DNA from 4 places in the Clostridium sp. LBM24168 genome. Region 1 is predicted to be linked to each of the others. Evidence: riboswitches for the same ligand, from Rfam matches in the RefSeq annotation. Region 1 holds a riboswitch; each other region holds the start of a gene.
What was found. A riboswitch is a leader RNA that binds a small molecule or an ion and turns the genes downstream of it on or off. The one in region 1 is predicted to bind thiamine pyrophosphate.

Region 1 (8,186 bases):
ACTGGGCAGAGGCAAGATATACACTACCAAAATTTATATCATTTTTAAATTTGTCAAGTATTTTTTGGTTGCTTTCATATCTGTCCTTTCCATATATTCTTTCGGTATTTTTAAATATGCCCTCTATATCTTTTGATACTAGGGACTCTCCCCCTATTATGTAGGCTTTTTCTACACTGTTATTTTTTGAATACTCTAATACATCTTCCCTTCTATCTGCTAATAGAATAGGCATGCCCTTGTTAGCAGCTATATAACTTATAGAAAGTGCATCTGATGAAGCTTTTCCCGAAACCAACACTACCGAAGAACTTTTTCCAACTTTATCCGCAATTATTTTTGAAGTATCGTATCTTGTAGTTCCTCCTAGTCTTGTTACATCACTAGCCTTAGGTACTGCAGTTTTTATTTCAGATATTATCTTGTCAGATATAACTCCATTTCCACCTATAATTACCACTTTATCAGGATTTAACCTTGATAATTCTTCCTTTGTACTTTCACTTAAACCTGATTTACTTGTAAGTAGAATTGGTGCATTATACTTCTTTGCAAGAGATGAGGCGCAAAGTGCATCTGGAAAATTTTCTCCATTGCATATTACTACACTGGAAGCACTTTCCCAACCATTTTTGCTTATAAGTGATGAAGTTTCATATCTATCTTTTCCAAAAATTCTTTTTTGGTTTAAAGAATATGAAGATTCTGCAAAAACAGTTGTCGAAAATAACATTACCGCACCCACTATTAATCCTAACATTTTTTTTAACTTCAAATAGATTCCCCCTTTAATACTTGATTTGAATATAATTTGTCAGCAAAGCCATATCAAATGATATTCATTATCATTATACAGATATTTAATTATACTGACTACTCCATTTAGTCTTTTTTCACTCCATTTAGTCTTTATTTTTTCAGAAACAAATCTCTTGTTTTTAACCCATTTCCCCTAATTAACCTTCTCCATCCCATTTCTGCAGCAAGTTTATATAAAAACCTCGGAAAATTTGCTGTAATAAATATATTTTCCTCTGAAGTACACTTCAATATATTATCTGCAAGCTGTTTAAATGCTTTCTCCAGGTTCTTTTTAGGTCCATGACCAATTTGTACATTTTTTAACGATATAAGCATTCCTCCTGCACCAATTCCAATTCCCTGTCCCCATTTAAGTCCTGCTTTCATGCACCAATTCTCCATTATTTCAATTGCCAGCTTATTCTGATGGCCTTCGTAAAATCCACAATTCACCAGACAATAAACTGTAATTTCTTTTTCCCCTATAGATGCAAATAACATTTCCAGCTGAACAAGACAGCTTAACAAATGAGATGGAATTCCATCTACATACAGAGGAAAAGCAAATACAAGAATATTACAGTCAGCTAATTTTTTCATTTCTTTTACACTTAATTGTCCTTTGTTAAAGTGATATTCAGAAATTATACTGTTACTGCAATCTAAAAACGGCTTCAAATCCTGTAATATACAACCAGAAGCACTATTTTCAATTTTGGGACTTCCATTAATAAGAGCTATTTTCATAATATCTGTCCTTTCATTTCATTAATGTCATGAATAAATGTAACTTCATTTGCACTGCAAGCCAGATTAATGGAGTTTGCCCTCACCAGCTTTTGTGCGGTACATTTTTCTTTTTCAGTTATATCTTCACCATAAAACCATACCTTCATATCCATGCGGTTGTCATAGCGCCTTCTATGATGCATTTCCCCATTTTTCATTACAAAATAAGGGTGCAGATATGAAATACTCCGATCCAATATATTTTTAACAAATGGACTATATCCACCATAGCAGCACCTGCTTATAATGATAAAATTTCTACATTTTGACAGATATTCTCCCATATCACTATACTTGTCACGTATCACACACCTGGCTGGTGTTTTTACCCAGCATCCAAAACATCCTATGCAGTGATGTATCATACTATCCTTTGAAACAACTTTTACTTCATCTGATAAATTGAAAAATGCTTTTTCAAATTCATTAATTTCCAAATCATGTATCAATAATTTCATTTTACTGCTCCAATCGTAATATAAATATATACTAAAATATAGTGAAATAAATACTTTAAGTCAATATTCAAAGTATGATATAATGGTTATAAAATTAATATGTACATGTTTGCGGAGGAACCATTTTGGTTGAGAAGGTTAAAACCTGACTCTTGGAACCTGTTAAGTTAATACTGGCGTAGGGAGCAAGCAAATTATCTTAATTGATTTAAAGTGCTTATTCTTCCATATAAGTACTTTTTTTATTTGATTATACACAAAAGAGGAGAAAAGTAGATGACAACTTTTTTAGAAAATGAAGATATAATTAAAAGACTGGAACAATACCTTCAATATTTTAAAGACAAGAATATAAGCATAAGTATAGAAGGAAAATCAAGCAGGTTATTATCCTATGACAGACCTGTATTTCATAAAAATATTAAAAGCATTGTAATAAATTCTGTACAAAAAGATAATAAATTTGAAATAGAATTATCCTCCATAAAAAGTTGTACTAAAGATGTCTGTGGAGGATTACAAGATGTACTGATAATATTAAATGATAACACCTATATACAAATTTATAATAAATAATTGCTTATAGTTCATTGATACAATTTCAAGAACTCCTTCTTTATATCATAAATATTTTTGTATCCCCCACTCAAGTCAAATAATTTTTTTATGAAATTTATCTCATGACATGATAATTCCAGTTCTTCATACCAGGGCTTTTTTATTCTCGACTTTTTTACAAAAGAAGAATAATGTAAATAAAGAAGTAAGTGCCCGAAATATAAAAAATCATCATAAAATTTATATTTTACATTATCAACCTGTCTTGCAAGTCCAAAATCTACAAGATTGACCCTATCTCCATCTATAATTATATTGGGTATTCTTATATCCCTGTGCACAATATTTCTCTCGTGAAGATACTGCATTATATTTATTGTTTTAATTCCTATTTTATAAATTTCTCTCCGATTAAATTTATACATATCATTGAACAGCATATCCTCCAAGGTTTTCCCCTTCTTGAATTCCATAATATAGGCATAAGTCGTATTATTTTTTACCATATCAAATATTCTTGGAATTGAAGGATGATTTATCGAAGCAAGTATCTTATTTTCAAGCAGGATCTTGTTTCCTTGCCTTTTCACCATTTTAGGTTTGATTTCTTTAAGTACATACTGCCTTCCATCCAACTCGACCAGATAACATATCCCAAATCGTCCTTCTCCTAAAAATTTTACAACTACATACCCACCATAAAAAGAACCTGGTGGGCATATCTTTTTCTTAAAAAACGAAATCATGACCGTGAACTTTTGTAGTACCTTTTACGTCTTTTTGTAGAGTCATCGGAATAGGATCTAGAAAATGAGCCGAAGCCCCTTAAAAGCCGTCTTAAAAATCCCTCTCGTTTGTAATAACTGCTGCCTCTCTTATAATCTCCATAGCGCCGTCTATCCGATGATCTTGAAAAAAAGCCCATAATATCATCCTCCAAACCTTAACACATGTATTTGTTATAATATAAATTAATAATACCATAATAACAATACTGCATCAATTTTTCCTCTTATTTCCATGGCCGTTTATTTCCCAGCCATCCCTGATTTCGCCAGTACTCTTTATCAACAGGATTGATAGTAAATCTTTTCTGCATAAAACGCATTGTATAAAAGAGGATTTTTATTTTCATGCTCGGTTTTATATTATGACATTTACGTAAAATTTTAGCAGACAGCTTTACCACATCTTTTTTAATCCTGTCTTTTCTCTTTTCACTTACGCCCTGCCAATTAACAGCTGCAACTGCTTTGCCGTAGGCAAATATCCTGCCCACTCCCCAAAAAGTTAGACTATCCACAATATCTCTATTGGCCGATTTCATACCTCTTCCGGCAGCTGTTGAAATAACTAGAGCCATTTTGGAAAACATAGTCTTATTAGGACGGTGTACCATCCATTGAAAACCAAAATGATCAAGTAGTGCTTTCATTTGTCCACTTGCATGGAAAACATATACGGGGCTTGCAAATATGATTAGATCAGATTTTTCAATTGCTTCCCTTATCAAATTAACCTGATTATAATGAGGACATGATTTTTCACTTATAGTAAAACATAAACTACATCCACAACAGAAATTGGACATATCTTTTGGAAGAAAAAACTCTATAATTTCACTCGTTTCCGATTTTAGTTCTTCCAAAAATAACCGCGAAATATTATAGGTACTTCCCTTGTGTTCCGTACCATATACTGCCACAATTTTCATAAAATTCTCCTTACTTAAGTATTACAAGAATATAAAAATCACTCTAGACAACACCATTCCTATCACAATTCCGCCTATAATATCAGTAGGATAATGAACACATAAATATACTCTTGAAATGGATATTAAAAATGCCAGACCCATGAAAATTATTTCATATTCTACAAAATATTCAGAAAGAACACTTGCAACAGCAAAAGATGATAAAGTATGACCGGAAGGGAAAGAATAGGATATAGGTTTTGCAATTATCACCTTGATATTCTTTGCCATATTAAAAGGTCTGGAACGTTTTATCAAATTTTTCAGCACTCCTTCTCCAACAATTGTACTTATTATCAAAGTGATTAATACAGCTTTTCCTTCATACCTATATTGTTTATGTGTCAATAAATAAGTAGATATTGCAATCCAAATAGCTCCCATATTCCCCAGCTTTGTCATCATGCACATGAATATATCCATATATTTGTTTTTTAAGTATTTATTGATAAAAAGCATTATGCATGTATCAAATTCCCGCATCAGCACTATCATTATTCTACCCTCCAAAACTATGAAGTCTTCCTTAAGCTATTGTATCATTTTAGAATTCAAGATGCGTTAAAACAATGTAAAATTTATTTCATTATGACAAAATCCATCACATCTTTCCTCATGCTTTGTGGAACTTCCTTTGATGCTTTACCCAAACGTACAAGCATCTGTATGGTATATCCATCTGGAGCATAGTTTTGATGAACGCTTTTATATAGCTCTTTCATTTCAGGATATTCCTCCAGAACCTGACTGAGAGGCTGCATGACAAGTCCCATGCTGTGGGCTTTAAGTATTAATCTACTGTAAAGCATGCCACTTTTTATCTGGCTAGAACGACTATTATCCTTTGTAATAATCATTGCGTAAGCTGGAGTATTATCCACAGATACCTGAGTAGACTTAATAAAATTATCCGATGCAGCTTTTCCAGTATTCATCCATGGGAAAAGAGTGACTACCCCTTGAATAAGGTGCTTCATAATTCCTGATGTGCCCTGCCCTTCAACAGAAAATCCATATCTATATTTGTTCTTCTGATATTCATTGGAACGAAATATAGTCTGTGATTCTTTCATCGCATCAGTCACATTTGCCTCAACGACTGCTCCCTGTATTGCATAGCTGCTCAATTTATCCATATCTTTCTTATCTTGAAAAATTTTTATCCACATTCCACCATCGGTATTGATTTTTTTCAACTGATTTATCTGCCCGAAAGTTAACTTAGTAGACATGTATGCCATCCTATTAGTATCTGGTAAAAAAATAAAATTATAAAGAGGATTGCTTCTAGGGCTTAATTTCGTCAATGTAATTTTTGCTACTGGTTTGGTTTCCATGCTTTTCAATAATTCCTTTTCATTATAACCACCTTCAGGGAATAAATCCATTGTAGTTTTATACCCCAACTCATCTCCCGCTACATTTACATACTCCAGAAATGTTCCCTGGGTAATCATCATTTGCCGTGCAAAAGGATCCACCGCAGATGTTAAGCGTTCATTATCAGCATATAAATAAAACACCTCGCGGTTATTTTTATCCAGCCGTATTTTCCATGGCTGCATGTTATGGCCGTTTGATGACAACAGGCCATGGGCTGTAAGACGTATCCTAGGATCGTTAAATTTTTGAGAATATGCCTTTTGCCATGGTTCCAAATACTCTGATTTTTCAAAAATTCCGCTTACCAAAAGTAAAAATACGAAAACACCAGCAAGCACTATTACAAAGCAAGAAAATATAATAGTCATTGTTCTTTTAACCTTCTTTCTGTTCATTTACAATTCCTCCGCTTTCAGCTTTTATTGATCTCATAATAAGCTCAAAAGCTAATGATATTAGCTCTTCAGGTGTTGTTCCGTGATAATTTTCAATATAGTTCTTTTTTTTATTCGCAGTATTGTACACCCCAAGCATGCAAGACCATAATACAAGTGCTGTTTTTACAACATCCATATCACTGCGTATGGATTTTTCCAAAATACCCCTTTTCAATGTCCCTGTCAAATATCCCAGTATTTTTTCTCCTAGAGCATAACATTCCTCTCTTGATTGATCTGAAATTCCTCTTTCAAAATCCATTTCACCATTTTCATATTCCATAATTGCCTTAAAATATTCCGGATAGTTGTTACTAAACTTATATATTACAAAAGACATCCGCTTGATTTCTTCAATTGCATTGCATTCTTTTTCTTCCTGTAATCCATCATGCAGCATATTGATTAATAACTTATATCCTCTTATCATAACTTCAAAATAAATTTGCTCTTTGCTATTAAAATACACATACACCGTTCTCTTACTGAATTCAGCCTCCTTTGCCACATCATCCATGGTAGTATTGTCATATCCCTTTGTAAAAAAGGCTTTCTCTGCTGCTTCGATAATATCTTTCCTGCGGATCTCCTTTTCCTTTTCCCTACGTTCATTTATTCCCAACAATTACACCTCTTTCAATCTCAAGTTCACCCAAATGTCATGAAGTAAACTTATAGTTTACTTCATTTTATAGTATATTTTTAGCTCTGTCAATACCATTAACTTAGCAACATTTTTCCATTTGATATTATATAATAAAAAAGGTCATCAGCAGTTCAGACTGCTGATGACCTTTCTACTTTTTTCATCGATCTATCACATTTTGTCCATTCCAGGCATGGTACTTATAATTTCAGGATTTACCATACCAAATATCATTGCAACATGAGCAACTATTAAAAATCCCCCTACAAGGATAAAATGAATTTTCAGTTTTTCTTCACTGCTCCTGTTTCTATATATTAATCCTAACTCCATAAGTGCTATTGGTAGTAAGAACACTACCCCACTTAAATAAAATCCTACTGCAACTACATCCACCCAGGTATGCCATCCACCACCACTTGTAAGCGGTATAACTGCATTTACAAATAAGTAAATGAATATTCCTGTAAAATAAAAACCATCAAAAATTCCAACAATTTTATTTAAGGTTCTTATTCCACCTGATTTAATTCTATTATATATTATAAAAAATTCTGTAATAGTGAGAGCTTCAGCACATATTACGGGTACAGCCATAAATATAATCAAATTCCATGGCTGGTTGTCCATCAGCAATGACATATAGTGTGTCATGTTCATGATTATAACCTCCAATAACTTTAAATATTAATACAGTAAGATTTTATCAAAAAGATATGGAGATCCTATGGAGATGGACTTTTTTATCTATATTCTCTTCTCAATCCAGTGATGAATATCATCTATTACAACATTCTTTTCGTCTTTCTCATTTAAAATTTCATGATAGCACCCGGGATATATCTTTAGATTTTTATCTAGGGAAGATACATTTTCATAAAGCCATTTTGATGCTTCATTTATCACTATCTGATCATTGCCTCCATGTAGTATGAGACAGGGATAGTTATATTTTTTTACATTATTTTCAATCCAGATTGGTCCCTTTACAAAAGCCTCCCCCAAAAGCTTGACATTACTTTCTTTCAGAACAAGAGGATCCTCATTATACGCACTTACAACTTCCTGATCCCTGCATATAAGATTTGAAAGAGCATTGGGTACCTTTTCAAATGGATTTTTATCAAAGTCAATGCTGTTTTTGATAGTTTTAAATGCAGGCAGATCTATTACTGCGGCTCCCGAAAGTATCTGTCCACTCAATTTATTCTGATATTTCATTCCATAACCGGCAGTTATAAAACCTCCCATGCTATGACCAAACATGAATATTGGTACATTCTCGTTTTCACTCCTCGCCATATTTACAAATAAATCGGCATCGTCAAAAAAGTACTGAAAGTTTTCCACATAGCCTC
Region 2 (8,186 bases), 1.4 Mb from region 1:
GACAGAAAAAGACAACGAAGAGAATCTGGATGATATTCAAATTGAAGCAAGGTTGGTAGCAGATAGGATAAAGTCACTGGTAAATACAGGAGATGGGGAAAATAGAAAAGTATATGACGGGGACATAAAAAGTTATAGACCAATAAAGTATAAAGATATAGTCATTTTAATGCGTGCTACAAAGAATTGGTCACCTATAATGGTAGAAGAATTGAATAATTTAGGAATACCCGTCTTTGCTGATACATCAACAGGCTATTTTGAAACCATTGAAATAAGGACAATTATGAGTCTTCTTCAAATAATAGATAATCCTATCCAGGATATACCTTTGATATCTGTACTTCGTTCACCTATAGAATCATTTTCACCGGAAGAACTTATAGATATAAGAATTGTAAATAAAAATATTCCATTTTATGAGGCGCTTAAGAGCTGTATGTCCGGCTCTTCAGAGGAGTGTTCTATAGATAATATAGAAGATAATCTTAAAAATAAAGTGAATAATTTTATGATGAGATTAAATAATTGGAGAAAAAAAGTTATACATATGCCAATAGATGAATTTCTATGGTATCTATATACGGATACAGGATATTATGGATTTGTAGGTGCCATGCCAGGAGGTACCCAGAGACAGGCGAATTTAAGAATGTTGTTTCAGAAAGCAGAGCAATATGAAAAAAGTAGTTATAAAGGACTTTTTAATTTTATAAATTTTATAAGTAAGCTTAGAAGTGGCAGCGGAGATATGGGTAGTGCCAGGATATTGGGTGAAAATGAGAATGTAGTCAGGATAATGAGTATACACAAGAGCAAGGGACTTGAATTTCCTGTAGTTATTCTGGCAGGGGCGGGCAAGAATTTCAATATGATGGATATGAATAAACCAGTGCTTTTCAATGAACAATTGGGACTCGGACCTGATTATGTAGATCCTGAAAGAAGAATACGATACCCTACTGTCATAAAGCAGATGTTGAAGAGCAGAATTAAAATTGAAACTCTTTCAGAGGAAATGAGGATACTCTATGTAGCTTTTACGAGGGCGAAGGAAAAGCTTATTATAACAGGTATGGTGAACAATCTTGAAAAAACTTGTAGAAAATGGTGTGAGGAGTCAATTGTTGATGAACATAAGATCCCTGAATATGCACTTTCTAATGCACATAATTATCTTGACTGGATAGGAGATGCTCTTGTCAGACACAGGGATGGTGAGACCATCAGGAAAGCAGCTTCTTACGAAGCTGATGCTGATTTTATATTAAATGATTGTTCAAAGTGGAGTATTGATTTGTGGAAAAAAGAGGACTTTTTTAAAGAGTCAGAGGATGATTCTGAATACGATATGATAAATCATATTAAAGAGAGGGCTGCAGATGAGGATAGGAGCGAATACTATGAAAAAATAATTGAGAGGCTCAACTGGAAATATAAATATTATGAAGCTTCTAAAATTCCTGCAAAATTTTCAGTATCGGAATTGAAAAGGAAGTTTGAAATTATTGACAGAGAAGATAGCGGGGAATTCATGGAAGGCATAAATCTCAAAAGACCACATTTTATTGATGGAGAAAGCAGAATATCTCCCGCTGAGAGAGGAACACTTGTTCATCTCGTCATGCAGCATATAGACATACATAAGATTGATTCAGAAAGTGCTGTAAAGCAGCAAATACAGAATCTTGTAGCCAGAAAATTTATTACTGAAGAGGAGAGTAAGGTAATTTCTGCATATAAAATATTTAGATTTTTTAATTCTAATCTTGGTATTAGAATGAGGAAAGCTGAAAATTTATATAGAGAAATTCCATTTTATATGCAGACAGACAGTGGAGATATATATGAGGATTTACCTGAATACATAGGTAAGAAGGAAAAAGTAATTATACAGGGAATAATTGACTGCTATTTTAAAGAGGAAGACGGGATTGTACTTGTGGATTATAAAACTGATTATGTAGAAAATCCTGAAATTATTAGGGATAGGTATAAAATACAAATTGACTATTATTCAAAGGCACTTGAAAAAATGACGGACATAAAAGTTAAAGAAAGGTATTTATATTTATTTCATAAAAATATGCAGCTTGAGATTTAATTATGGGAGGGATTAAAATGGAAAAAGTAGCTGATAAATTTTTAAGATATGTTAAATTTGATACTAGATCAAGTGAGGAATCTGACAGTGTTCCGACTACTGAAAAACAGCTAAAACTTGGCAAACAGCTTTCAGAAGAGTTAAGAGGCATGGGAGTCGAGAATGTATCTTTAGATGGAAATGGGTATGTAATGGGTACACTGAGAGGTAATGTAGATGGGAAGGCACCGACTGTAGGATTTATTTCCCATATGGATACAAGTCCTGAAATCTCAGGAAATAATGTAAAACCAAAAATAATTGAGGATTACGATGGAAAGGATATAATCCTAGATGATAATGGTAATATAGTATTGAAAATTGAAGATTTTCCGGAGATCGTAAAATATAAAGGCAAGACCTTAATAACTACAGATGGCAATACATTACTTGGAGCAGATGATAAAGCTGGTGTGGCAGAAATAATGACGGCAGTGGAATATATTATAAATCATCCTGAAATGAAACATGGAGATATTAAAATAGCTTTCACACCGGATGAGGAAGTTGGAAAGGGTCCAGATCATTTTGATGTTGAAAAATTTAATGCCAAATTTGCATATACAATAGATGGAGGTGAACTTGGAGAACTGGAATTTGAAAATTTTAATGCAGCGTCTGCCAAAGTTAAGATTAAAGGTAGGAATGTGCATCCAGGATCTGCAAAGAACAAAATGATAAATTCAATACTTATTGCCAGCGAATTTATGGAGATGTTTCCCAAGGAGGAGACCCCTGCAACTACAGAAGGATATGATGGATTTTACCATATTGTTTCTATAAATGGTGAAGTGGAGGAAACGGATTTATCTTATATAATAAGGGACTTTGACAGAAATAATTTTGAAAGAAGAAAAAAATTTATTGAGAAGTGTGCATCTGTGATTTCCAATAAATATGGTAGAAATATTATAGAAATTGACATAAAAGATCAGTATAGCAATATGAAAGAAAAAATAGAGCCTGTTAAGTATATAGTGGATATTGCAGCTCAGGCTATGCGTGAAGCAAATATAGAACCCAAAATATCTCCTATAAGAGGTGGAACTGATGGAGCGAGGCTTTCTTTTGTAGGGCTTCCAACTCCTAATATATTTACAGGAGGGCATAATTTTCATGGAAGATATGAATATATTCCTGTATTTGCCATGGAAAAGGCTGTTGAAGTTATAGTAAATATAATAAAACTGGTGCCAAGATTATAATTTACTTCAATTCATGTAATAATTTTGCCTGAGATACATATAATATTAAAGTTAGACTTAATATTATATATTTATTACAAAAAGGGGTGAACATGAATTGAAAAATAATTTTATAATAACAATGGATGTAATAGAGGAATGTCTTAGAGAGTGCTTTGAGGGCAATGAGAATAACAAGGAAGAAAAATCAAACTCTGCTAATAAAAAATAACAGAGCTTGTTAAAATTGTCTGAGTATATTTAGTGTATAGCTGTTAACTGCTTTGCTGCAGAAGTTATGTCCTTACTTCCAAGTATTGCAGATACAACGGCTATACCATCTATACCTGTTGAAAATACTTCTTTGAAGTTGTTCTGTCCTATACCTCCAATGGCAACTGCAGGTATGTTTATACTGTTATAAATTTTATTGAGACCTTCTATTCCTATAGGGATATCTATGTCTTTTTTGGTTCCGGTATTAAATATAGTACCTATGCCAAGGTAATCAGCACCGCCATTTTCAGCTTCAACAGCTTCTTCTATGTTTCCGACAGATATACCTATTATCTTATTGATACCTAGTATTTTTCTGGCTATGTCAAGGGGAATATCGGTTTGACCTAAATGTACTCCATCTGCATCAATAGCTTGAGCTATATCTAGTCTGTCATCTATTATGATTGGAATTTTATAATACTGTGTAATTTCCTTGACTTCAAGTGCTATTCTATAAAATTCTCTTGAAGATGCATTTTTTTCTCTTACTTGAACTAAGGTAACTCCACCTAGTATTGCCTCTTCAACGGCCTTTTTCAAGGGCTTTGATCCAATGAATCTCCTATCCGTTACCAGATATAAATTATAATTTATTCCCATAATATTTTTTCACCTTTCCTTAGTTTATCACAGTCCAATTCATATATTGAATCTATTAATTTTACCCTGAAGCTTCCAGGAGCTTTTGCGTATTTAAAGGCTTCCTCAGCAGCTATATTCATTGATAGTATAGCTGCAGTTGCAGCAATAAAATTATCTTTACAAGCTCCAGCAGCTGCACCGCAGAGTGCACCTAGCATACATCCTGCACCAGTTATTTTGGTGAGCATATTTGTACCATTTTGTATTATGGCACTTTCTTTGCCGTTTGTTATGAAATCTTCTTTACCTGTTGCGGCTACAGTGCAATTATACTTTCTGGCAAGTCTTATGCAACTTTCCATTGCTCCTTCGGAACCATCTAAAGAATCCACGCCTTTTACATTTGAGGATTTTCCTGCAAGAAAATTTATTTCTCCTATATTTCCTTTTATAATATCTATTTTGCCAACCTCAAAAATTCTGTTTATGACCTGAATTCTTTTAGGAATAGCAGCGCAAGCTACTGGATCGAGCACTACTGGAATATCATTTATTTTTGCAGATTCTACTGCAAGTATTACTGAAGTTTCTTGTTCTTTATTCAAAGTGCCTAGATTTATATAAAGTGCCTGTGATATTTTTACAAAGTCAAATACTTCATCATAGGCTTCACACATGGCAGGTGAAGCACCATAAGAGAGAAGTATATTTGCGCAGTCGTTAATTGTAACATGATTTGTAATACATTGAACCAGTGGAACTTTTTGCCTTACTTGAAGCAATACATTTAAAACTCTTTCCAAATTTGAATTATTCATTATAATTTCCTCCCAGCTTATGAATTGAGAATTCCAGGTATTATTTATAGGAAATTCCTGCTTTTTTGTACAGTTCTACAAAATGTCCTAGAGGACCTACACCATGGCCTATGGGAAAGGAATTTTCTATAGCTTTTGTTATATACTTTTTGGAGTTCAAAACTGCCTGCTCTAAATCAAATCCCCTGGCTATATATGAGGTTATGGCAGAAGACAAAGTACAACCAGTTCCATGAGTATTATTGGTGTCTATTCTGTTGCATTTTATGCATGATATTTTGTTATTGTACAACAAGATATCATTTGCATCCTCTTGTCTGTGCCCTCCTTTTACAAGTACATGTCTACAACCAAGTTGTTTTATTTTGAAGGCTGCTTTTATCATATCATCTTCATTTGATATCTTTATTCCTGATAGTACTTCCGCCTCTGGTATATTTGGAGTTACCAGATCTGCTATGCTTATTAGATATTTTAATTGATTCTGTGCTTCTTTTTTTAATAGAAAGTAGCCACTCTTTGATATCATTACGGGATCAAGTACTATGTTTTTAACTTTATATTCTTTTAATAGTCTATATATTACTGATATGGTTTTGCTGTTTGATACCATGCCTATTTTTACAGCATTAACTTCTATATCATCAAATATTGATCTAATCTGAGCTTCAACGATTTCAGGAGATGCTTCCATTACACTTTGTACTCCAACTGTATTTTGAGCTGTTATAGCTGTAATAGCGCTCATTCCAAATACACCGATTGCACTCATTGTTTTTAAATCAGCCTGTATTCCGGCACCACCCGAACTATCAGAACCGGCAATAGTCAGCACTTTTTTCATTGCGGTCACCTCTTGCTTTCCATAGTAAATTTAAAATGAAAGGTGTACTGCTGAAGAAGCAATACACCTTTTGAAATCCTAAAATTATGTAAATTATTATACAAAATGTTTCCTACGCCAGCCTTAACTGGATCAGGTTCAAAGAGTTAGATGTAAATCTTCTCAGCTTTTAAAAGCACCCCTACAATATATTACGTTATCACTATTAATTCTACTACAAATAGATAAATTTGCAACTTATATTTAAGAACCTATTTTATGAAAAAGTTTTAGCCCCAGAGCTATCATTCCAGAAGTTATCATGGGACCTACAGGAACGCCACCCAAAAATGCTGCAGCAAGGACTGCACCAAGTATAAGAGCTGGCATAATTTCACTATGTCCCTGTATGGTCAAGTACTGCATTCCCAATCCACTTAGGTATGTAGTAAAAAGTGAAATTAAGAGGGCAAATATTCCAAACCAGGATGTGAACACATTTTTTATGGCCATATATTTTACACTACCATTTGCTATAGGTATTAAAATGGATATTAGTAATATTATCAATCCCCATGATAAACCATTTTCTTGTAGAGACGGAAATACATATTTATCTATATTAAGAAGTTTTAAAATTAGGAGTATACAACTTGCGATAGCCACAGAATTGGCTTTTCCAAGAACTGAAACTGCCAGTATTATAACAAGAATTATTGTTGATTCCACTATTATCATCTCCAAATTTGAAAATTAATTTCATACTATATATTTTTATGTATACTGCATTAATATTATGTTTAAATTACGTTTTTATTAATAAAAACCACAAATTATTTATAAATACTACTTAATATACTTTAAATTATTGCAATTTAATATTATAATTATTTATAAGCTACTAAATTCAAGGTGGAGATTTGATGGAAGATATAGTTGATGTGAAGATAGAAGATATCTTAGAAAAATATCCTAGTACGAAAAATTTTTTTATATCTATAGGAATTAATAATGTCGATACTTCAATGACAGCCAGAAAAGTTATATCTGGTTTAGATGAAATGTACCTTGAAAGTATGGGTTACAACAGCAATCAAATTTTGAGTTATTTTGAAGATTTTATTGAAAAGATGAGGAAAATAAAAGATATGAACAGCTGTAATATTAGATCGGTAACTGTAATAGGAGGACATGACAAGTCAGGAAAAGATGAAGGATCAGAATTGACATTTAGATGTGGGGAAGTAGTTTGTATAGTTGGACGGACTGGTTCAGGAAAGAGCAGGCTTCTTGAGGATATAGAATGTCTTGCACAAAATGATACTCCAACAGGAAGGCAGATACTTATAAACGGCAAAGTACCTGAAGAGAAAGACAGATTTTCTTTGGACAATAAGATGGTTGCGCAGCTTTCACAAAATATGAATTTCATAATGGATGTTACCGTAGAAGAATTTATTGAAATGCATGCAGAAAGCCGAATGATATGCAATCCCTGTGAAATTGTGAAGTCGATAGTAAAATGTGCAAATGATCTTGCAGGAGAAAAATTTTCAAAAGATGCTCCAATAACCCAGCTAAGTGGTGGACAGTCCAGGGCTCTTATGATTGCCGACACGGCATTGCTCAGCAGATCGCCTATAATATTGATTGATGAGATAGAAAATGCAGGAATAGACCGTAGAAAGGCTATTGAAACACTTCTCAAAAAGGATAAAATTATTTTTATGTCAACTCACGATCCGATTTTGGCACTTATGGGTAATACGAGAATTGTGATAAAAAATGGAGGAATATACAAGGTTATAAAGATAGATAAAAATGAGAAAAAAAATTTAGAGCCTCTTGAATATATTGATAGTAAGCTGCTGAAAATAAGAAACAAATTGCGGGATGGAGAAATAATAGATTTTGATATAGGCAAATATTTTAAATATAAGGATTAGAAAAGGAATGATTTAATTGAGATTAATAACAGTCGCAGGTCCGCCTTCTTCCGGGAAGACGTCAGTTATTTTGAAAACTATAAACAACTTAAAAGACATGGGATCCAGGGTAGGGGTCGTAAAATTTGATTGTCTGTCTACGTATGATGATGATTTATACAGAAAAGCCGAAGTTGATGTTAAGGTTGGAATTTCTGGTGGATTATGCCCTGATCATTTTTATGTAAGTAATATAGAGGATTGTGTAAAATGGGGATTCAGTAAAAAATTTGACTACCTCATAACTGAGAGTGCAGGTCTGTGTAATAGATGTTCGCCACATATCAAAGAAGTTCTTTCAATTTGTGTTATAGATTGTCTATCGGGAATAAATACACCAAAGAAAATAGGGCCTATGCTTAAATTTGCAGA
Region 3 (8,186 bases), 1.0 Mb from region 1:
GATAGATAATATAGATTATAACAAATCTGGCGACTATTATACCTGTAAAAATAATAAGAAGCTAACAGTAAACAGGGTACTAAAAAGGAAAAGCAGGACTGGTTATATAAGTGAGAAAACAATCTATACATGTGAGGATTGCAATAACTGCCAGCATAAAAGTAAATGTATAAAAGGACATAACAGCAAAATACCATTGGAAGAAAGGGTCAAAAATCTTGAAACTTCAAAGCTGTTCAACATGCTCCGCAAAGAGAATCTTGAAAGAATTGTAAGTGAAGAAGGCTGCGAGCTAAGAATGAATCGAAGTATCCAAGCCGAAGGCTCCTTTGCAGAGATAAAACAGGATATGGGATTTCGTAGATATCTAAGTAGAGGTAAACAGAATATTTTGGCGGAAAGTATTTTGTTAGCGATGGCACATAATGTCAATAAGCTCCATAATAAAATTCAGTCAGATAGAACAGAAAATCATCTTTTTCCACTTAAAAGTAGTGCTTAATTTTAAAATCTTAAAAAGCCTGTGAATCAAAAAAGCCTTAATAGAAAAGTCTTATTAAAGTGTACCATTTTTTAGTTATAGAGTTTGTGTTGCTTTAAATTATCATGAAAATTTCTATAAAATGTTAAAAAAGGCTGTCACATTAGCATAATTTTTATGCTAATGCGACAGCCCCATATTTATTAGCTATTAATTTTCATTGCATAAGACATTATAGCCGCTCCATAGACTTCGGTACTGAAGACATCTTCAATATTATGAGGTCCAATGCCTCCTATTGCAATTACAGGTATATTCACACTTTCACTCACTCTGCTTAAAAAATTCAATCCTTTTCCTTCAAGACCCGGTTTGCAACTAGTCTGAAATATATTGCCTGCCATTACATAATCTGCTCCTGATCTTTCAATTTCTATGGCTTCACGAACACTATGGATTGAAACTCCTATTTTTATTTTTTTATTTTTTAGGAAATCTATCTCACTACTATTCTTCTGCATGGCTTTAAATTCTTGAAACCCCACATGGAGTGCAAAAGCCTCAAGACATAAAGCTGCCTTTGCATTTCCATTTATTATGAGTTTCTTTTTATATCTATCCGATATAGTTTTCACCTTTTTACCCATTTCAATAATTTCTTCATAACACAAATCTTTTTCCCTAAGCATTATAGCATCTGTACCAAATTCTGCGCATTTTTCCAGCACATTATAAAAATATCCTTTCGGTACAAGATGTCTATTTGTAACTGAAATTATCTTTTTATTCCCCTTTAGCTTGAAAATATCCTTATCTCCCATTTAACAATACTGCCAGTCCTTGAATATCGGATTATACCCTTGTTTCTCTATTTCATCCTTTATTTCGTCAACTGACCTGGCATCAGATATTATAAATTGGCCTTCTCCTTTATCCTCATTGCTCAATGAATGTCCACCAACCTCGGTAGTAACACCTGCAGACATTTTTGTAACTCCAAGTGGAATAAGATTATTTCTCATCTGCTCGCCTTCCCTTGTAGTAATATTAATTCCTGCCCTCTGTAAAAATATCTTATATGCAAGAGCAGCTTGTACTAAATTCTTGTCAGTCACTTCATATATTTTAATCGGACTTCCAGCATGGGGTCTTATTCTAGGAACAGACATGCTTATTTCAACAGATGGATAATTTTTTGAAATGTACGCTGCATGAACTCCAGTTAAAAACACTTCATTTCTCCATTTGTAAAGTCCAAGAAGTGCACTCATCCCAACAGAATGTATTCCTGCCCTACATCCTCTGTCAAGTGCCTCCAGTCTATATCTGTAGTCTCTCTTCTTGCCTGCAAGATGCACGGTTTTATATACATCCTCATTATAAGTTTCCTGATATACGGTCAGACTATCTGCACCAAGTTCTACAAGCTCCCTATACTCATTTTCCTCAAGCGGATATATCTCAAGGCATATGGAATCGAAATATTTTTTGAGTATTTTAACAGCTTCTTTAAGATATTCCATTGGGCAATGATATCTAGACTCACCTGTAAGCAATATTATATGTTTCAATCCTGTCTGTGATATTGCTTTAGCTTCTCTGTCAATTTCCTCATAGGTCATTTTCTTTCGGGCTATTTTATTTTCCACATTGTAACCACAGTAAATACATTTATTTGTACAATAATTTGCAATATACATAGGCGTATATAAAACTATGCTCTTTCCAAAATTTCTTATACTTATTTCTCTAGCTTTTCTAGCCATAGGCTCCAGATATTTTTCTGCTGTCGGAGATAAAAGTGCTAAAAAGTCTTCCAATGAAATTCTATCTTTCAAAAGTATATTTTCTATTTTAGAATCTGTAACACTTTCCAAAAATCTATCAAAATTAAAATTTTTATATTTCTGTATTTCTTCATAAATTCCCATTATATTTCCTCCTATCTCAAAAATCCTGTGAGTGGAGAAGAAGCTGCTGCACTTTCTCTTTGGGCACCAAGTTTTGCAATATATGCTTGTCTTCCAGCTTTTACTGCATATTTAAAGGCTTCTGCCATGAGTACAGGATCCTCCGATGTAGCTATAGCAGTATTTACAAGTACAGCATCTGCTCCCATCTCCATGACTAGAGTTGCATCAGAAGGTTTTCCTATACCTGCATCTACTATTATAGGAATATCTATTTCGTCTATAAGTATCCTAATCATTTCTTTGGTCCTTATTCCTCTGTTTGAACCTATAGGGGAACCAAGAGGCATAACAGCCGCTGCTCCAACATTTACCAGCCTTTTCGCATCTGAAAGATCGGGATTTATATAGGGAAGTACTACAAATCCGTCCTTAACAAGCTCTTCTGTTGCCTTTATAGTTTCGATATTATCCGGCAGAAGATACTTATTGTCAGATACTGCTTCTATCTTTATCCAGTTTCCACATCCAGCAGCTCTTCCAAGCTTTGCAAGCCTTACTACTTCATCTGCGGTTCTTGCTCCTGATGTATTCGGAAGTAAAATATATTCCTTTCCTATAAAATCTATTATGTTTTCTCTCCTTGAGTGCATATCAACCCTTCTAAGTGCTGTAGTTACTACATTAGTTTCTGCACTTTTCAATACCTCCGGCAATAATTTATCCGAAGAATATTTACCTGTTCCTAAAAATAATCTGCTGCTGAGTTCTTTTCCTCCAATAATTAACTTATCCATAAAATACCTCCTTTATATAATTTTCAATACAATTGTATTCATCTCTATAGATTTAACCTCCACCTACAAAACGTATTATCTCTACTTTTGAATTACTGTCCAATTTAATATTCCCAAATTGGCCTCTATCTGCAATTTCCATATCCACTTCTACAGCTACATTATTGGAATCAATATTTAAAGTTTTCAAAAGATCTAAAATTGTTATTCCAGCTTGAAGTTCCATCTTTTCTCCATTTACGATCAATCTTCTCCCTCCTTACTCATCATATTAATATTCGATTTCATGTAAAATATAGGAAAAAGGAAACATATAAAAATGTTTCCTCATAATCTAATTTAAATATACCCTAAAAGATAAAAAACACAAATTCCAGGAGAATCTGTGTTTAAAACAATTTTTGCCATATATTTCACATATATTATCTCCCTACGTTGGCATTACCCAAATCAGGTTATGAGGATAAGGAATAACATTCCACTCTCAGGTCATCAATATGACCTCTCCATATAGTTTATTCACTTGTTATTATTTTATATATATATTATAGCATAGCAAAAAATTAAATCAATATTAAAAATCTGTAGTTTCATTTGAATTGTAGTTTCATTTGAATTAATGTATATGTATAAGTTATAATTTATATAAAATTATTATCTATTAATTTTAATTTTTACAAGGTGGTGTAATATCTTGATAAAAGATTTGCTAAAAGGATCTAAAATTATACTAACTGCTTTTAGAGATGATGACTTGAAGATATTTGAAACATGGTATAATGACGTATCATTTTTGAGGAACTACGATATGATATCATCTTTCCCCATGTCTCTATATGAATTAAGGCCTATGATAGAAGATGTAAAAAAATCTTCCGATAAATTTATATTTGCAGTAAGAAATATCTTAAATGGTGAATTTATAGGAGTAACAGGCTTTGAAAATATACTGTGGAACAATGGAACTGCCACCATATATATAGGTATAGGGAGCAATTCAAACCGCGGACTTGGCATAGGTAAAGAAGCTCTGAATCTCACTATTGAATTTGGATTTGAGGAACTCAATCTTCACAGAATACAATTAACTGTATTGTCTTATAATATACCTGCTATAAAATTATACGAAAAGGTCGGATTCAAAAAAGAAGGAACTTACAGAGAATTTATACATAGAGATAATAAAAGATATGATATGTACCTGTATGGGATTCTGAGAAATGAATGGGAGTCCAATCATTTACAGGATAAATCCACCAATAAATTTAAATGACAAGGAGAATATTTATGCTAGAATTTAATCCCCTAACTATGAATGACAAAAATTTTTTTGACAAGTATCTACATAATTATAATTTTACTACCTGTGAATATTCTTTTACAACTTTTCTCATATGGAGAAAAGCATGTGATATAAGTTATACTGTAGTAGATAATGTTCTTATAATTAAAAAAATGGGTTTTGATGGAAACTACTATTTTATGCAACCTATCGGATATACAAAAGAGAATCTCAAATATATAGTAGAAATACTAAAAAAATATTCGGCAATAAATAGCATGCCCTATTTATTTGGAGATGTAGAAGAGAGCTTTTTAAATGATCTAAGAGAACTATATGGAGATAATATTCATATAAAAGAAGACATAGATAATTTTGACTATATATATGACACTCAGAAATTGATAACATTGTCCGGGAAAAAACTGCATTCAAAGAAAAACCACTACAACAAATTCATAAAATCCTATAATTACACCATAAAGGACTTTTTCGAACCGGGAGTCAAAGAAGATTGTATCAAAGCTGCTAAACTATGGTATGATTTAAAAAATAGTGACAATAAGTACTTGTATCACGAGCTGGAAGGTATAAACGAAATAACATGCAACATGCAACAGCTTAATCTAAAAGCAATGGCTGTATATGTAGATGATGAAATATCTGCATTTACAATAGGTGAGAAAGTAAATTCAGATATGGGAATAATACACATAGAAAAAGGACTTACAACTATAAATGGAATCTATACATTTGTAAACAAAGCATTTGTAGAAAATTACCTGAACGATGTAAAATATATAAACAGAGAACAGGATTTAGGACTTGAAGGTCTCAGAAAGGCAAAAAAATCCTATCATCCAGTAAATATGGGCAAAAAATACTGTATAAATCTATAAGTAAAATGTAGATAAGCATAATTTCAAGCTTATCTACATTTTAGTATCTTATTTTTTTATTTTAAAAGAACTCTTCAATGGAACAATCCTATTAAACACCGGTTTCCCATTTTCACTAAATTTAGTATCAACATTAAAATATCCATGTCTAAAAAATTGAAATTTTTGTCCAGGCTTTACCGATTTCATATTTGGCTCCAAAAAACCATGTAATATTTCAAGAGAGTTTTGATTGACATTGTCCAAGAATGAATCACTGTTCTCTTCTCCTTCGTCCAATATCAGAGGTTCATATAATCTTATCTCTGCAGAAATCGCAGTATTTAAATTTACCCAGTGGATAGTTCCTTTTATCTTTCTTCCATCGGGGCTGTTTCCCCCTCTTGATGCAGGATCATAAGTACAATGGAGTTCTACTAAATTTCCACTGTTATCTTTGACCACGTCAGTACATTTTACAAAATAAGCCCCTTTTAATCTAACTTCATTCCCTGGAAACAGCCTGTAATATTTCTTAGGGGGATTTTCCATAAAATCTTCCTGCTCAATGTAAAGTTCTCTTGAGAAAGGCACTTCCCTGGTTCCTGCTGAATGATCATCAGGATTATTCTCCACTTCAAACTTTTCAGTCTTTCCTTCCGGATAATTTGTTATTACAACTTTAATCGGTCTTAAAACTGCCATAGTCCTTGGTGCATTTTTTTCCAGATCATCTCTTAAAAAATAGTCAAGCATCTGAGAATCAACTATACTGCTTGCCTTGGCCACTCCTATAGCTTTACAAAACTTTCGGATTGATTCGGGAGTATATCCCCTTCTTCTGAGTCCTGCAATTGTTGGCATACGTGGATCATCCCAACCATCTACAAAGTTTTCATCTACAAGTTTTTTGAGTTTTCTTTTGCTCATGACTGTATTTGTCATATTGAGTCTTGCAAACTCTATCTGTTTGGGTACATTTTCCATTTCACATTCACGCACTACCCAGTCATATAATGGCCTATGATCTTCAAATTCAAGGGTACATATTGAATGTGTAATACCCTCAATTGCATCCTCCAATGGATGTGCAAAATCATACATTGGATATATACACCATTTGTCACCTGTATTTTGGTGAGAAGCATGTGCTATACGGTAAATTACAGGATCCCTTAAATTAATATTTGGAGACGCCATATCTATTTTTGCCCTAAGTACTTTTTCTCCGTCCCTGAACTCTCCATTTTTCATTTTCTTAAATAATTCCAAATTTTCATCTATTGTTCTGCCTCTATAGGGGCTCTCTTTTCCTGGTTTTGTAAGTGTTCCCCTATACTCCCTTATTTGATCTGCCGTTAAATCACATACATATGCCATTCCTTTTTTTATAAGAAGCACAGCTCGTTTGTACATTTCGTCAAAATAATTTGAAGCAAAATGAAGCTCATCCCATTCATATCCAAGCCATTTTACATCTTCCTTTATAGATTCCACAAATTCCGTATCTTCCTTTATAGGATTCGTATCATCAAAACGGAGGTTGGTTCTTCCGTTAAATTCATCCGCTAATCCAAAATTCAACACTATTGATTTTGCATGACCTATATGTAAATATCCATTTGGCTCCGGTGGAAATCTGGTAATTATATTTTTATATTTTCCTGATTTCAGATCATCTGCAACTATGTTTTTTATAAAATTTGAAGTAACTTTATTATCGATCATAGAATCATTCCTTTTCTATTAACTTATTTATTTCAACGCAATAGTATTTTAAAATTGCATTTTATTTATTATTATGTCCAGATTGGTAAATTATAAAAGAAAACAATTTATTGATTAAGCAGAATAAAAGGCATCTTAAGTCAAAAATGCCTTTTTAATTTCTAAACAAGACTCTTGTTTCTCACATACACCCTAAAAACTACATCTTCTATAAAAGAAAACATATTGGAGGTTATAAAATATATTCCTATAGCTATAGGTGCTTTAAAAGTTATCATAACACCTACAAATACTGAGATCAAAATACCTGCTCTATTTGATTGCACCTGCTTGTATATATTAAAATAATCTACATAATTTATGAGAAATGGGAAAGTGGATACAGCTGAATATATTAATGGGACAATATAGTAACTGTCACTCATTTTTATGGAAGCAATCCATGGAACAAGCATGGAACTTGCAGCTACTGGCATATTTATTACAGTACTGTACAACACCCATATTACAGGAAGCTGTATAAATGTAATAAGACATCCAAACATATTTTTTACTCCGTCTTTATAACATTTTTCAATCTCTTCCTTCATTTTTTCCTTGTTGTGCTTGTATTTGGACTTCAGCTTTTCTATCTTTTCACCCATTTTTTGTTGCTTTAACAAACTAAGCTTCTGATTAAAAGACAGTGGTGAAAGCATGAATTTTATAAACAGTGTCAATACTACTATTGAAATACCCCAGTCTCCTGTAATCCCAAATATATATTGCAACAATACAGCAAAAGAATTCAAAATAATGTTCATGTTTTAACTCCTTTATTTGAAATTTATATTTAAGAACACTATTTTAAATTGGGCTCCACACAAAATCTCCATATTTCATATTTTTCGTAACATACATATTGATCTATGGACAATTTTTTAATATAGCCAAGTGCCTGTATAACAATACTATTTATAATATTGCTTTCAATTACTTTTTTAAAGCTTTCATATATATAGGCTACACCCACAAATATCATTGTTATATATATGAAAATCGTAACAAAATTAACTATATTTACAAAATTTATATCCATAATAGATAACTCCCTACAACATAGTACAGATA
Region 4 (8,186 bases), 1.3 Mb from region 1:
GAATAGACACCATATATTTGGCCCCTGAATTATTTGCAGTATCACATCTTCTCTGAAGACTTTGAATAACAGTAAGAGAACTTGTATTTCTCTCATCTTTGCTCCTCGTATAAATTACATTTACTCCATTTTTCTCCAATATTTCACCAATTTTTAATGCTACACTTAATGTAACATCGTCTTCCTGATATCCATTTCCACTAGAACCTACATCATCACCTACTCCATGACCTGGATCCAGTACAATTACAGGTTTATTTGAATTTGAAGATTTATTTGGAGTCTGCGGTTTATTCTGATTCTCAGCAGGATCTCGAATTATAAGCTTTAAAGAAGCTAAAATTCCATTTGCAATAGCTTTAGCACTTTTATCTTGAAAATCTGAAGTAGCCATCAGACTGCTTTCTGACTGATTTGTCATAAAGCCTAAATATACCATAGCAGAAGGTATTTTCGATTCATTTAACAAATCTTGATTTGATTGGCCCTCTTTTATACCTCTATCTATGGAACCTGTAGAACTTATAAGTTGTTTCTGAATACTTTCAGCTATATCCTTAGATTGAGCAGATGTTGAATAGTATGTTTCTATTCCTTTTACATCCTTATTATACGAATAAGCATTTGTATGTATACTAACAAACTCATTGGAATTGGCCTTATTTGCAATATCTACACGAGATTGTGTATCCTTTTGCGTATCACCAGTTCTTGTATAAACTACATTCACTCCATTTTTCTTCAATATTTCTCCTGTTTTTAAAGCAACTGATAGGTTTATATCCTTCTCCTTTATTCCTGAATCAGATATTCCCCCACTGTCATCTCCACCATGCGAGGCATCGATTGTAACAGTATATTTATTATTTAAATTATCTTTATTAGATGAATCATCTTTTTTTGTATAAAACTTTAAATTTACGTCTTTCTCTAGTATATTCCCAGTTGCAGTTTTAACTCCACTTTTAACAGTTACGTCATATGCTTGTCCATATTGGTAATTCCCAACTGGCGCAATATCTACAATACATCTATTATTTTCAACAGTCAAATTAGTTTGAACAATATTACCACCTGAATCTTTAACCACTATAGTCGAACTATTTACGCTGCTTTCATCTAATTCCTTATTAAAAGTTATCTTCCATACCTTGTTAATTTCCACATTATTTCCTATAGTTGCTCCATTATAATTACTTGCTGCATACACACTGCATTTGAAAGAAACCAGGAAAAGAAATATAAAAGTTAGAATAACAAAAATATTATAGAAATTACTTTTTCTCAAACAATCACCTCTTTCACAACATAATTAGCTTAATACAACTTTTATTATAGTATAAAATCTACTAGAATTATACTCTAAAAGGTTATTTTTCTAATTACAAATTTGAAATATGTTATAATACTTGTAAAACTAAAGTAGGAGGTAATCTTTATGAAAATAACATATCTTGCCCATTCCAGCTTTATACTTGAAAGTTCAAATGGTACAAAAATTTTAACAGATCCTTTTGATACTACGATAGGTTACAAAATATTTGAAGGAGATGTCGATATTGTAACCATAAGCCATCATCACTTTGATCATGATTATGTTGAAAAAATAAAATGTAAAAATATTATAGACAAAACAGGACATTTTAATTTTGAGAACATTTCTATAACAGGTATACCATCCTATCATGATAAGATAAAAGGTGCTAAAAGAGGTAAAAATACAATTTTTATAATAGAAATAGATAACTACAGAGTCTGCCATCTTGGAGATCTAGGATACGTATTATCAGAAGATGAAGTTTCAGCACTAGGAAGCATAGATGTACTTTTTATTCCCGTAGGCGGTAATTTTACTATAGATGGTAAAGAAGCTGCGAAAGTATCTTCTGCAATAAATCCCCACATAGTAATACCTATGCATTATAAAACTCCTCTTTTATCTTTTGAATTGGATGGTCTTGAAACCTTCTTGAAACATATGAAAAATGTTGAGAATGTAAGTTCTAACTTCTTAAACCTAAAGGAAAAACTAACATGCTCAAATAAAGTTCAAATATTAGAATATAAAAAGTAAAAATACCTGTGTAAAATTTACACAGGTATTTTTCTAGCTATGTTCTACATGCTCCAAACCCGCATTGAACAATTGATTTATATGTTGATCATCCAAAGAGTAATATACTTGTTTTCCTTCTTTCCTAAACTTTACAAGATGTGATGACTTTAATATACTTAGCTGGTGTGATATAGCAGATTGACTCATATTAAGCACAGCTGCTATATCACACACACATAATTCCTTTTTAAACAAAGCATATATTATCTTTATCCTAGTATGATCTCCTAAAACTTTAAACAGAGAAGATAATTTTAAAAAAATCTCCTCGGGAAGCATACTATTCTTAACAATATCTATGCATTCCTCATGAATTTCATTACAAGAACAGACTTCTATTTCTGAATTACTTTCCATAATATCACTTCCTTATATGAAGTATCAAAATTGCATTAATATTATGCTTTGAGAATTTAAACTTGCTTGCACATCTATAATCCTCTGGTTACTGGATCCTCTAAATCTAAGTGAGGCACCCATTTTATCTTTATCAAATTTTCCATCTACAAGTACATCTACATTTTTAAGGAGATTCATACCGGATCCTTGAGACATATTATCAAGTATATACTCAAATTTATACCCTGTATAACACCATATATTTAATTTTAGTTCTTTAATCTTTTCAGCCATATAGCCAAAAGCCTCTATTTGATAAAAAGGATCTCCACCTGAAAAAGTAACTCCTTTTATCATAGGATTCTCAGAAATATCTTGAACTAGGTCATTTATATTTTTTAATTCGCCACCTTTAAAATCATGAGTGGATTGGTTAAAACAACCTTTGCAATTATGTCCACATCCTTGAGCAAAAAATACTCTCCTAAGTCCAGGTCCATTTACCAGACTTTCGTAAGCAATTCCCGCCAATCTAACAAATTTATCTTTCATAATATTTTCTCCTACTTTTAAAAATAAATTCTTTTCCCTGTAGACTGTGATATTCTATCTTTTCTCTCCGCCACTTTTCCTTCTCCAAACCTCTCATCTAATGAAAGATAACCTGTAACTCTCGATATACCCTGAAAATTACTATTTCCACACTTAGGACAAATATTTTCATCATGTACATAAGTTCCACAGTCCTTGCAGTATCTTATGTGAAAATTTATACCTATATAGCTTATGTTGGTTCTAGTATAAGCATAATTTATTATATCATAAACTACATCCTCCGATGGATAGTCATCAAGTTCTATATAACTTATATGTCCTCCGTTGCATAATTTATGATAAGGTGCTTCAATATCAATTTTATTTTTTATGGATATAGGAAAATTTACAGGTACGTGATAAGAATTGGTATAATAATCTTTATCTGTAACCCCTTTAATTTCCCCAAATACTTTTTTATCTTTAGCTATGAATTTGCCACTCAGACCTTCTGCAGGAGTAGCATAACAACTCCAGTTGAGATGGGTCTCTCCTGTTAGTTTATCAGTATAATCCCTAATATAATTTACAATTTTCAGTCCAAGTTTTCTTGCTTTTTCACTTTCTCCATGATGCTTTCCCGTGAGTGCTTTAAGTGCCTCAGCAAGTCCAATAAATCCTATTGCCCATGTTCCCTGTTTTAATATTGGTTCTATAGAATCCTCTTCTCCTAAATCTTCAGCTCCTTTCATAAGTTTCTGTCCTGCAACAAAAGGCAGATCTTTCACTTTTAATTTCTTTAATGTATTATATCTATGAATTAAAGATTCTTTTGATAAATTCAACCTATCATTTAAAAGTTTGAAAAATTTATCTAAATTTCCCTTAGATATAATTGCTATTCTCGGAAGATTAATAGTTGTCGGAGCTATATTTCCCCTTCCTTTTGGACCAGCCTCACCATTTACATTAGAACATACATATGTTCTACATCCCATAGTTGATGGAATTATACCTTGGTCATAATAAAACTTATTGAAATTAGCATCCATATTCATAAAAGTAGGATTCATTCTCTTTGCTGCTACTCTACAGGCAATTCTAAACAGATAGTAATATGGATCTCCCTCTTTTTTGTTGACACCATCCTTTACTCTAAATATTATGTTTGGAAATATAGGCTGTTCACCTTGTCCAAGTCCTTTTTCATATTCAGTCAAAAATACTTCACATATAAGTGCTGAATCTTTAGTCCTAGGTATACCTAAATTAATAGAACTAAATGGAACCTGAGATCCTGCCCTGGAGTGCATGGTATTTAAGTTATAAATTATACCCTGCATAGCTTGCTCTATGCTTCTTCTAAGCTTTTTTTCGGATATTTCACCTATTTTATCTTCTCCCACTTCCAGCTCTCTTAAATCTTTTATTATTTCCTGTCTAGTGGGCTCAATAAAAATGGACATATCATTATCAAAATCCGGATGAGATTGTCCCCCAAACATATCATTTTGTGATGATTGAAGTAATATACATGAAAGTTCAGCCGCCGATTCTATCCTCTTAGGATATCTAATATATCCATAACCAGTATTAAATCCTTTCAAAAGTATCTCTTTAGTAGGTATATGCAGACAATTAACACTTAAATTATAAGAATCAAGATCATGATAATATATATCTCCATTTTCATGTGCTTTTGCTAAATATTTCGGCATTTTAGCCAAATTGTGCCATTTATTTGATTCGCTTGCTATTCTTAGAAGTTTAGAACTATAATTATTTCCAACATTTGCATTGTCTCTATCTGTTTCTATTCCTATTTTATCAATAGCTTTCATAAGTTCTGACTTTATTTCCCTTATATTGTTTCTATCCCTTCTATAATTGGAATATGCAAACCCTATTTCAGTATATCCTCTTCTCATAAGGACTTCTTCAACTATATTTTGTATATCCTCTACATTTATTTCTTGTAAATTTAAATTTTCTATGTGCCTTATAACCTTCTGAGTTAGATCAATGAATTCACTTTCTTTTAGATCATAACCTATTTCATCAGAAGATCCCTTTATGGCATTAGTTATTTTAATAGAATTAAATTCTACTTTTCTTCCATCTCTTTTTACAACATGTAGCATACAATGCTCCTCCTAAATACTATATATTGTGTAACAATGTAATTATACTATTCAATTACTGGAATATCAATTTATATAAAATGCCACATACATCAATTAACAAATCTAAGTTAAACCTGCCTTCAAATATCTTATTTTAATTACGAAATTATACTTTTTAGAATAATTAACTATATATTTCACAAAATAATTATATCCAAAGATTTTTAAACATGCTAAATTATTATACTACATTAATCAATTAATTAAAAATATCTTTTATTATGAGGAGAGAAACAATGAAAGGTAAAATAATAGAAGCAACCTCTACAGAAGCTGTTATAGCTTTAATAGATGGAACAACACTAAGTATTGCGATATCACAATTACCTTACAACTGCAAAATAGGCGATAAAATAGATATAGAACCATCTCAAATGAAAATGACAGGAAAAAGTTTTATAAATATATCAACACCTCCTATTTGTTGAATTATATGTATTTATATACTATAATTATATTAATGCTAGGGGTGCTTTTTAAAGCTGAGAAATATTTTATTAACCCTTTACCTGATCTGGATAATACCAGCGTAGGGAAGCTAATTTATATTTAATATATTCTTATTATATTTTATAAAAGTTGGATTTTACTTTTTAGGTACCTCAAAGCATATGTTTAAGGAGGTATCTTTTATTATGTTTCTATTAAAAAATCTTACAGAAATAAGTTCACATCCAAGTTCTCTATTTGCACTTATAGCTCTAATTGCCATTATTATATTTATTGCTAAAGTGAAAAAGATATGTTTTTCAACCCAACTTATAACCCAGATAGGTATTGCTTTGGCTCTCGCTACTATACTTAAAATATTTAGAATATATCATTTCCCCCAGGGAGGAAGTATAACCCTTGGTAGCATGGTGCCTATATTGCTTATGGCATTTCTATATGGACCTGAAGTAGGCTTTTTAACGGGGTTCCTATATGGAATTATAACTTTAATTCTTGATCCTTACATACTTCAGCCCGTACAAGTTTTATTTGATTATCCACTTCCTTTTATGGCACTTGGCATAGCCGGTTATTTTAGTAATCACAAACTGCTAGGTACAGCAGCCGCGATATTTATGCGGTTCATATGTCATTTTATATCCGGAGTTTTATTTTTTGGAAGCTTTGCTCCAAAAGGAATGTCTCCTGTAATATATTCAATATCATTAAACGGAAGCTTTATGCTAATAGAAGGAATTATATGTATAGTCATAATAGCTGCACTTCCCTTTAGACAGCTGGAATCTATTTTAAAGAAGAAAACTTTTCATAATTCTATTAATAAATAGAATTTTAAAAGCTGTGCAAATTTTGCACAGCTTTTAAAACTACTCTATAAAATTATTCTTCTATGGATATTGCACTTACAGGACATCCATCTCTTGCATCCTCTGCTGAATCCTCTGAAGTACCGGGCACTTCACTTACCAAAGTTCCAGCTTTTCCATCGTCTTCCATTGTGAAGACCTCTGGGCATGCACTAGGGCACATACCACAACCTATACAGAGATCTTTATCCACTACTGCCTTCATAACATTCACCGCTTTCTTAATAAAATTAACAATATAATTGTTTGTTAATTTTATTAAGAATATACATATATTCACAAAATTTAATTCTATATTTTCAATCTGGTCATAAAATTATCAACTAAATTATTATAATCTGGAGATTTAGATATGTACTGTTCAACTTTTCCTTCTTCCATTTTACTTACAAGTTCTAAATCCATGGGTATTTCATCAAGAAGTGGTAATCCCAAATATGCAGCCTGTTCACTAGCAGATTTTTCACTAAATAGTCTTATTTTTTCATTACAGTTTCTGCATTTTACATATGACATATTTTCCACCGCTCCAATTATATTTATATTCATCTTTTCAGCCATTATAACAACCTTTTTAACTATCATTGACACCATATCCTGTGGAGTTGATACAATTACAATTCCATCCAAAGGTATATCCTGCATTATAGTAAGTGCTACATCTCCTGTTCCCGGCGGCATATCTATAAGAAGATAATCTAGATCGCCCCATTCTGTGTCAGAATACATCTGCGTTAATACACCTGTAATTACAGGTCCCCTCCATATAACCGGCTGTTCTTCTTTTTCAGTTAAGAGATTTAATGATATGACCTCAATTCCCAAATGTGTATTCACAGTAGAAAACTTTACATCCTGGCTATTATTTGTAGTAATTATCTTTGCCCTTTCCTCATTTATTCCAAAAAATCGCGGCATGGATGGTCCTGTTATATCCCCATCCAGAACGCCTACCTTATATCCCTTGTATCTCAACTTTATCGCAAGTGATCCTGTAACAGTTGATTTTCCGACTCCTCCTTTTCCACTCATAATTCCTATTATATGCTTGATATGACCAAACTTTGGGACCATCTTCGAACATTTATTTTTATTATCTACATTGCAATTTGAATTGCCTGGACAATCATCACAATTACTCATTTTCCTACTACTTCCCTTCATGAATATATTATACCTTAAAAATCCTAATAAACATTATAGCATATTCTAAAATAAAAAAAGTTCCCTTTCAATAAATAAACTTGAAAGGAAGGCAGTTTAATTGTATTTTAAAGTCTTCACCACAGTTTTAAAAATATCAGACATATTTTCCTTAAAATCTTCTTCTTTCACAAAGAAAGAAAACCTATAAAACTCATCACCGTTTTTTATAAAATATTCTTCTCCTATATAACTGCCCCCAACTGATTTTGTAATATCATATTTAAGTAGATACCCTTTTCTTTTATCTAAATCTATATTTTTTAAGGAGTAATATTTATATAGATTTTGTTTATCAGATATTATTTTACTGTTTTTTAAAAATGTCTTTAAATCTCCATTTAACTTCCATACTTGGAAAAATCCTCTTATTTTATCATCCTTACTTTCAAAGTCAGTATGGCATAATATCTCATCTCCAAACATATTCTGTTTTCTAACCTGCCATTCAGATGGGAGCTTATATTTTATCCTACCATTTAATTCTGTATA

Region 2: linked by a shared signal. The riboswitch ahead of thiD (bifunctional hydroxymethylpyrimidine kinase/phosphomethylpyrimidine kinase) and the one ahead of ACSVC9_RS08780 (hypothetical protein) in region 1 are both predicted to bind thiamine pyrophosphate.
Region 3: linked by a shared signal. The riboswitch ahead of thiS (sulfur carrier protein ThiS) and the one ahead of ACSVC9_RS08780 (hypothetical protein) in region 1 are both predicted to bind thiamine pyrophosphate.
Region 4: linked by a shared signal. The riboswitch ahead of thiT (energy-coupled thiamine transporter ThiT) and the one ahead of ACSVC9_RS08780 (hypothetical protein) in region 1 are both predicted to bind thiamine pyrophosphate.

The regions. Positions count from the first base shown of each region.
Region 1 is NZ_CP196861.1:1,778,872-1,787,057, forward strand. It holds gene ACSVC9_RS08765 (cell wall-binding repeat-containing protein) at 1-775, opposite strand, end outside; gene ACSVC9_RS08770 (hypothetical protein) at 910-1,548, opposite strand; gene ACSVC9_RS08775 (flavodoxin family protein) at 1,545-2,048, opposite strand; TPP riboswitch at 2,152-2,250, shown strand; gene ACSVC9_RS08780 (hypothetical protein) at 2,325-2,624, shown strand; gene ACSVC9_RS08785 (serine/threonine protein kinase) at 2,636-3,352, opposite strand; gene ACSVC9_RS08790 (flavodoxin family protein) at 3,619-4,320, opposite strand; gene ACSVC9_RS08795 (phosphatase PAP2 family protein) at 4,342-4,857, opposite strand; gene ACSVC9_RS08800 (Acg family FMN-binding oxidoreductase) at 4,941-6,140, opposite strand; gene ACSVC9_RS08805 (TetR/AcrR family transcriptional regulator) at 6,121-6,804, opposite strand; gene ACSVC9_RS08810 (DUF6803 family protein) at 7,000-7,488, opposite strand; gene ACSVC9_RS08815 (alpha/beta hydrolase) at 7,576-8,186, opposite strand, start outside.
Region 2 is NZ_CP196861.1:365,484-373,669, forward strand. It holds gene addA (helicase-exonuclease AddAB subunit AddA) at 1-2,104, shown strand, start outside; gene pepT (peptidase T) at 2,122-3,348, shown strand; gene thiE (thiamine phosphate synthase) at 3,589-4,206, opposite strand; gene thiM (hydroxyethylthiazole kinase) at 4,197-5,006, opposite strand; gene thiD (bifunctional hydroxymethylpyrimidine kinase/phosphomethylpyrimidine kinase) at 5,047-5,850, opposite strand; TPP riboswitch at 5,943-6,043, opposite strand; gene ACSVC9_RS01780 (DUF441 domain-containing protein) at 6,094-6,558, opposite strand; gene ACSVC9_RS01785 (ATP-binding cassette domain-containing protein) at 6,753-7,775, shown strand; gene ACSVC9_RS01790 (GTP-binding protein) at 7,792-8,186, shown strand, end outside.
Region 3 is NZ_CP196861.1:774,845-783,030, reverse strand. It holds gene ACSVC9_RS03825 (IS1182 family transposase) at 1-502, shown strand, start outside; gene ACSVC9_RS03820 (thiamine phosphate synthase) at 685-1,302, opposite strand; gene thiH (2-iminoacetate synthase ThiH) at 1,303-2,412, opposite strand; gene ACSVC9_RS03810 (HisA/HisF-related TIM barrel protein) at 2,424-3,188, opposite strand; gene thiS (sulfur carrier protein ThiS) at 3,241-3,435, opposite strand; TPP riboswitch at 3,599-3,707, opposite strand; gene ACSVC9_RS03800 (GNAT family N-acetyltransferase) at 3,883-4,461, shown strand; gene ACSVC9_RS03795 (DUF2156 domain-containing protein) at 4,476-5,369, shown strand; gene ACSVC9_RS03790 (glutamine--tRNA ligase/YqeY domain fusion protein) at 5,418-7,076, opposite strand; gene yidC (membrane protein insertase YidC) at 7,238-7,879, opposite strand; gene ACSVC9_RS03780 (hypothetical protein) at 7,918-8,154, opposite strand.
Region 4 is NZ_CP196861.1:3,051,300-3,059,485, reverse strand. It holds gene ACSVC9_RS15275 (N-acetylmuramoyl-L-alanine amidase) at 1-1,288, opposite strand, end outside; gene ACSVC9_RS15270 (MBL fold metallo-hydrolase) at 1,439-2,074, shown strand; gene ACSVC9_RS15265 (ArsR/SmtB family transcription factor) at 2,108-2,473, opposite strand; gene nrdG (anaerobic ribonucleoside-triphosphate reductase activating protein) at 2,498-3,007, opposite strand; gene nrdD (anaerobic ribonucleoside-triphosphate reductase) at 3,025-5,130, opposite strand; gene ACSVC9_RS15250 (hypothetical protein) at 5,409-5,600, shown strand; TPP riboswitch at 5,628-5,725, shown strand; gene thiT (energy-coupled thiamine transporter ThiT) at 5,808-6,452, shown strand; gene ACSVC9_RS15240 (ferredoxin) at 6,505-6,696, opposite strand; gene ACSVC9_RS15235 (Mrp/NBP35 family ATP-binding protein) at 6,783-7,634, opposite strand; gene ACSVC9_RS15230 (PsbP-related protein) at 7,752-8,186, opposite strand, start outside.